Regions from separate parts of the Streptomyces sp. NPDC051286 genome, predicted to be linked through region 1. Evidence: riboswitches for the same ligand, from Rfam matches in the RefSeq annotation. Region 1 holds a riboswitch; the other holds the start of a gene.
What was found. Region 1 has a riboswitch for glycine ahead of gcvP (aminomethyl-transferring glycine dehydrogenase). Riboswitches for the same ligand answer to the same signal wherever they lie in the genome.
Positions count from the first base shown of each region.

Region 2: linked by a shared signal. The riboswitch ahead of gcvT (glycine cleavage system aminomethyltransferase GcvT) and the one ahead of gcvP (aminomethyl-transferring glycine dehydrogenase) in region 1 are both predicted to bind glycine.

Region 1 covers NZ_JBITER010000025.1:8,767-12,167, forward strand. Annotated here, with positions in the region: gene ACIBB8_RS23965 (DNA polymerase IV) at 1-1,341, shown strand, start outside; gene ACIBB8_RS23970 (PRC-barrel domain-containing protein) at 1,266-1,646, opposite strand; glycine riboswitch at 1,748-1,845, shown strand; gene gcvP (aminomethyl-transferring glycine dehydrogenase) at 2,040-3,401, shown strand, end outside.
Region 2 covers NZ_JBITER010000002.1:109,573-112,973, forward strand. Annotated here, with positions in the region: gene gcvH (glycine cleavage system protein GcvH) at 1-374, opposite strand, end outside; gene gcvT (glycine cleavage system aminomethyltransferase GcvT) at 444-1,559, opposite strand; glycine riboswitch at 1,701-1,798, opposite strand; gene ACIBB8_RS03665 (AAA family ATPase) at 1,959-2,633, shown strand; gene ACIBB8_RS03670 (enhanced serine sensitivity protein SseB) at 2,737-3,401, shown strand, end outside.

The sequences.
Region 1 (3,401 bases):
CCCCGCGGGGTCGTCGCCACCGCTTCCTACGAGGCGCGGCGCTTCGGGGTGCACTCGGCGATGCCGACCGCGCAGGCCCGGCGGCTGGCGCCCAATGCCGCCTATCTGGTGCCCCGCTTCACCCTGTACCGGACGGTGAGCGACCAGGTGATGGGGTTGCTGGGGCAGCTGTCACCACTGGTGGAGCCGCTCAGCCTGGACGAGGCGTTCGTCGATCTGGAGGCCGGTGGGGCAGCCGACGACACCGCCTCGGCGCGGGCCATCGGTGAGCAGCTGCGTGACGCCATCAGAGCCGTCACCGGACTCACCGGCTCGGTCGGCCTCGCGGGCTCCAAGATGCTGGCCAAGATCGCCTCGGAGGAGGCGAAACCGAACGGGCTGCTGGTCATTGAGCCGGGGACCGAACGGGAACTGCTCGCCCCGATGTCCGTGCGGATCCTCCCCGGCGTGGGCCCTGCCACCGGGGACCATCTGCGGCGGGCCGGGATGACCACGGTCGACGACCTGGCCACAGCCGGCGAGGCGGAGCTCGTACGGCTGCTGGGGAAGGCGCACGGCGTCGCGTTGCATCGCATGGCCCTCGGGTACGACGACCGCCCCGTCGTGGCCGAGCGGGACGCCAAGTCGGTGTCGGTCGAGGACACCTTCGACATGGATCTGCACGACCGGATCCGGATCAGGACGGAGGTCGAGCGCCTGGCGGACCGTTGTGTCCAGCGGCTGCGGGCCGCGGAGCGCTCGGGCCGCACCGTGGTGCTGAAGGTGCGCAGGTATGACTTTTCGACGCTCACGCGGTCGGAGACCCTCCGGGGGCCGACGGACGACCCCACAGTGGTCAGAGAGGCCGCTGCGCGGCTTCTGGAGGCTGTGGACACCACCGGAGGGGTGCGGCTGCTCGGGGTGGGCGTCACGGGGCTCGCCGACTACACGCAGGAGGATCTCTTCGCCCAGGCAGCCGGTGAGCGGGCCGCGCCTGAGGTACCGGCCCGTGAGGAACAGGGCGCGGGCGGCCGCGGGGACGAGCCGGCGGACGGGGCGCAGGAGCAGGAGACCGCCGAACAGCTCGCGGCCCGGCGCTGGCCCGCAGGGCACGACGTATGCCATGACACCTTCGGCCACGGCTGGGTGCAGGGCAGTGGGGTGGGCCGGGTGACCGTGCGGTTCGAGGAACCCGGGTCGCCGCCCGGCCGGGTGCGGACGTTCCGTGTCGACGATCCGGAGCTGCAGCCTGCCGATCCGCTCCCGCTGGTGAGTGATCCGGCGGACTACTCGTCCTGGCCGGCCAGCCTGCCGAAGTCCCGGTCCGGGCCCGGCTCGTCGGGCGGCGAGTCCAGACCGTAGTGCCGGTAGAGCTGAAGCTCCTGTTCCGGCGAGAGATGGCGGCCCACGCCGAAGTCGGGTGCGTCCTTGATCAGCGCACGGTCGAAGGGGATCCGGAGCACGTCGTCGACGAATTCGCTGGGCTCAAGCGGAACGAAGGCGTCTCTGCTGAACAGTCCGGTACGCACGGCCGCCCACTCGGGTATGCCGGTCGCGTCGTCGAGATACACCTCGTCCACAGTTCCGATCTTGGTGCCCTTGCGGTCGAATGCCTTGCGGCCGATCAGGCTGCGCGGATCGATGTCGGTCTGCACGGTCCCTCCCATTGGTCGCGGCTACTCCACAGGCACTACGAAAGTGCAGATTCGGGGTATTGGCCACTTGAGAATTCCGTCGCGAGCCCCGCTGGTAGGCTGGTGATGGCTGCTGACCCCGTGCGGGAGAGCCTTCCGGAGCGCATCCGGCAGGCGCCGAAGGAGCAAATCCTCCCCGGAATCTCTCAGGCCCCCGTACCGCACGGACGAGGTCACTCTGGAAAGCAGGGCGGGTTTCGTGGCGGCAGCAGCCGGGACGGATCCCTCCCTCACCGACGGTGAAAGCTGGTATGCCTCAGGGCGCACCGGTGAAGCTCTCAGGTTGAGATGACAGAGGGGGAGGCCGTCCGGGCACCCGCGCCGTGGTGCCCCTCGCAGGTCGTGACAGACCAGGAGGCCTCCACCATGACCCCCCGTCGCACTCCGCTTTCCCAGCTGGAGCAGGGCATCCCCTTCGAGCAGCGCCACATCGGCCCCGATGCCGAGGCGCAGGCGAAGATGCTCGCCCAGGTCGGTTACGGCTCGCTCGACGACCTCACCGCGGCCGCAGTGCCCGATGTGATCAAGAGTGCGGAGGCGCTGCAGCTGCCGTCGGCCCGTACCGAGGCCGAGGTCCTCGCCGAGCTCCGCACCCTTGCCGACCGCAACCAGGTGCTCGCCCCGATGATCGGGCTCGGCTACTACGGCACGTTCACCCCGCCGGTGATCCTCCGCAACGTCATGGAGAATCCCGCCTGGTACACGGCCTACACGCCGTACCAGCCGGAGATCTCGCAGGGCCGCCTGGAGGCGCTCCTCAACTTCCAGACGATGGTCGCCGAGCTGACCGGGCTGCCCACCTCCGGCGCCTCGCTGCTCGACGAGGGCACCGCCGCCGCCGAGGCTATGGCGCTCGCCCGACGCGTAGGCAAGGTCAAGGACGGAGTCTTCCTGGTCGACTCCGACACCCTGCCCCAGACCATCGCCGTGATCGAGACCCGCGCCGAGCCGACCGGTGTCGAGGTCGTCGTCGCCGATCTCGCCGAGGGCATCCCCGCAGAGATCGCCGGGCGCGGTGTCTTCGGCGTGCTGCTCCAGTACCCAGGTGCCTCCGGCACCCTCCGTGACATCAAGCCCGTCATCGAGCAGGCCCACGAGCTCGGTGCGATCGTCACCGTCGCCGCCGACCTGCTCGCCCTGACCCTGCTGACCTCGCCCGGTGACCTCGGCGCGGACATCGCCGTCGGCACCACGCAGCGCTTCGGTGTACCGATGGGCTTCGGTGGACCGCACGCCGGCTTCATGGCCGTACGCGAGAAGTTCGCCCGCAGCCTGCCCGGCCGCCTGGTCGGCGTCTCCGTCGACGCGGACGGCAACAAGGCCTACCGCCTTGCCCTGCAGACCCGCGAGCAGCACATCCGTCGCGAGAAGGCCACCAGCAACATCTGCACCGCGCAGGTACTGCTCGCCGTGATGGCTGGGATGTACGCGGTCTACCACGGCCCCGACGGCCTGCGGACGATCGCGCAGCGCACCCACCGCTACGCCACGATCCTGGCCGAGGGCCTGCGCGCTGCCGGGGTCGACGTCGAGACCGGCGCCTACTTCGACACGCTCACCGTGCGTGTCCCCGGCAAGGCGGCGGATGTCGTGGCCGACGCCCGTGACCGCGGGGTCAACCTGCGTCTCGTCGACGCCGACCGGGTCTCCCTCGCCTGCGACGAGACCACCACACGTGCGCAGCTCGCCGCCGTCTGGACCGCCTTCGGCGCCGACGCCGACATCGAG
Region 2 (3,401 bases), on a different contig from region 1:
TTGCCGGAGAACTCGGTGTACTCGTCGGCGGAGAGCAGGTCCTTCGGCTCCTCCGCGACGCGTACCTTGAACAGCCAGCCGCCCTCGAAGGGAGCGGAGTTCACCAGCGACGGGTCGTCCACGACGTCCTGGTTGGAGGCGGTGACCTCGCCGGTCACCGGCGAGTACAGGTCGCTGACGGACTTGGTCGACTCGAGCTCGCCGCAGGTCTCGCCCGCGGTCACCGTGTCACCGACCTCCGGGAGCTGGGCGTAGACGACGTCACCGAGCGCGTTGGCCGCGAACTCGGTGATGCCGACCGTGGCCACACCGTCCTCGAGGGCCGACAGCCACTCGTGCTCCTTGCTGTAACGCAGCTGCTGGGGGTTGCTCATGTCCTGAATTCTCCTGTACGCGGGGGAGTGCTGATGAACGGTGGTCTTACGGTGTGAGACGCGACTGCGTCACTTCTGGCGCTTGTAGAACGGCAGGGCGACGACCTCGTACGGTTCGTGGCTGCCCCGGATGTCCACTCCGACGCCCGTGGTCCCGGGCGCGGCGTGGGCGGCGTCCACGTATGCGATGGCGATCGGCTTGCCGAGCGTCGGCGACGGTGCGCCGGAGGTGACCTCGCCGATGACCTGGCCCTCGGCGACAACGGGGTAGCCGGCGCGCGGCACCCGGCGGCCCTCGGCGATCAGACCGACGAGCTTGCGCGGCGGGGCGGTCTCGGCGCGCTCGGCAGCGGCCTCCAGGGCCTTGCGGCCGACGAAGTCGCCCTCCTTCTCGAACTTCACGACCCGGCCGAGACCGGCGTCGAACGGGGTCAGCTCGGTGGTCAGCTCGTGCCCGTACAGCGGCATGCCCGCCTCCAGGCGCAGCGTGTCGCGGCAGGACAGACCGCACGGGATCAGGCCACGGGAGGCGCCTGCCGCCGTGAGGGCCTGCCAGAGCTGCTCCGCGTGCTCGGGGGCGACGAAGAGCTCGAAGCCGTCCTCGCCGGTGTAACCGGTACGGGCGATCAGCGCGGGCACACCGGCGACGGTGCCGGGCAGACCCGCGTAGTACTTCAGACCGTCCAGGTCGGCGTCGGTGACCGAGGCCAGGATGGCGGGGGACTCGGGGCCCTGGACGGCAAGCAGCGCGTACGCGTCGCGGTCGTCACGCACCTCGGCGTCGAACCCGTCGGCGCGGGCGGTCAGCGCGTCCAGCACGATCTGTGCGTTCCCGGCGTTGGCGACGACCATGTACTCGGTCTCGCCCAGCCGGTAGACGATCAGGTCGTCCACGATGCCGCCGTCCTCGGCGCAGATCATCGTGTAGCGGGCGCGGCCGACGGCCACGGTGCCGATGTTGCCGACCAGCGCGAAGTTCAGGAACGCCGCGGCCTGCGGGCCCGTGACGGTGATCTCACCCATGTGCGACAGGTCGAAGAGGCCCGCCTTCGTGCGCACCGCGTTGTGCTCGTCGCGCTCACTGGCGTAGCGCAGCGGCATGTCCCAGCCGGCGAAGTCGGTCATGGTCGCGCCCAGCGAGCGGTGCAGGGCGTCGAGGGCGGTGAGACGGGGGGCGTTGCTCATAGGTGTGGCTCCCAGGGCATGACGACGAGGACGATCTCCTCCCCATCTGTCATCGGAACCTGAGAGGTTCGCCGAGAGACCCCCGGGGGGTTCGGCTTGCACCTTGGGTGGAGCCGCGGGCGACTCGCTTTTCAGATCTGCCTCATCCACGCGGTACGGGGCCTGAGAGATTCAAGGGAGGATCTTGCTCCTTCGGCGCCCGGCACACACTGTGGCCGGAGCTCTCCCGCGCGGATTCAAGCGGCCTTTATGCAGTTGGCCGGGTCATCATCGCACGCATCGGGGAAGGGTGGGGGCGTCGGTACCCCATGCACGGGACAAGTAGTGGGACGGTTGTCTCGCATTACCTTTTCTTTACACTTCTTGGGCAGGCGTGGGTGACCCGACAGGGGGAGGGCGATGACGTTGCAGCGGTACGCGACGACCGCGGGGGTCGCGCACGGCGCGATGCCCGCGCAGCCGGGAGCACGCGCCCGGGAATTGCCGGGCACGCATGCGCCCGTCGTGCGGGACCTGCGCGAGCGCGCCGGGCGCAGCCCGCGCGGGCTCCATTTCGCGACAGGCGATGTGGTGGTGGTCTCCGGGCTGCCCGGAGGCGGAAAGTCGACACTGATCCGGCGGGCGGTGGCGGTACGGGCCATCGACTCCCAGGACACCCGGGACCGCTGGGCGCAGCGGGTGCCCCGCTTACTCCCGTACGCCCTCTACCGCCCGCTGGTCCGCGTCGCCCATTACTGGGGGCTGTGGCGGGCGCTGTGCTCCGGTGAGTCCATCGTCGTCCACGACTGCGGGACCCAGACATGGGTGCGGGGCTGGCTGGCCCGGCATGCACGGCGCCGCGGCCGCACGCTGCATCTCGTGCTGCTCGACGTCACCCCTCAGGAAGCCAGGGAGGGACAGCGCGAGCGTGGGCGCGGAATCTCCGGATACGCCTTCGCCCGGCACCGCAGGGCCGTCGGACGGCTGCTGCGGAACACCGAGGCGGGCGCCCTGCCGCTCGGCTGCTCCTCGGCGGTGCTGCTGGACCGGGAGGCGGCCGGGATGCTGGCGCGGATCACGTTCGCCGACGACTGAGGGACGGGACAGCCTTTTGGTGCTCGGTCGTCCGTCAGCGTGGAAGGGTGCGCCGGAGTTACTGTTCTGCGGCAAGACTCGGGTGAGAAGGGGAAGCAGCGCAGTGGACATTCCGGCACCGGTCCAGAACCATCCGCAGAGCGGATGGCCGGCCAATGAGCTCGAAGAGGTGCTGGTTGCCTCGCTCGGCAGCCCGGAGGCGGGCGGTCGGCTCGTCGAAGTGCTCGGCCGCAGTCACGTCTGGGTGCCGCTTCCCAACGGCGGGGGCCCCGATGCCCCGTCGCTCGATCTGCCGACGGTGGAGATCGAGGGCGCTCCGTACGTTCCCGTCTTCAGCTCCGAACATCAGTTCCTGCAGTGCGTCGGCACCCAAATGTCCTTCACCGTGGCGCCCGCCGTCGAATTCGCCCGCGGGCTGCCCCCGCAGCTCGGCATCGCGGTCAACCCGGGCGGCGTCGTCGGCATGCCGCTGCCGCCGCCCGCCGTCGCCGAGCTCTGCCGCGCCGGACGCACCTCGCTGGACGGGCCGGCCACCGGCGGCCGGGTCCGGCTTTACGAGCCGGACTGGCAGGAGGAGCCCGTCGACTTCCTCGCGGCCGCGGCCGGGGAATTCGAGGAGAGCGGCGTCGTGCGCACCGCCCGCCGGACGCTGGCCAGCATCGAGGGCGGCGATCCCGTTCTCTTCATAGGCGTCGAGTTCTCCACCTGGGACGGCGCGGGGCGCAACGCCCCGATGGACGCTCTGGGCCGCGCGCTGGGCCGTGTCGA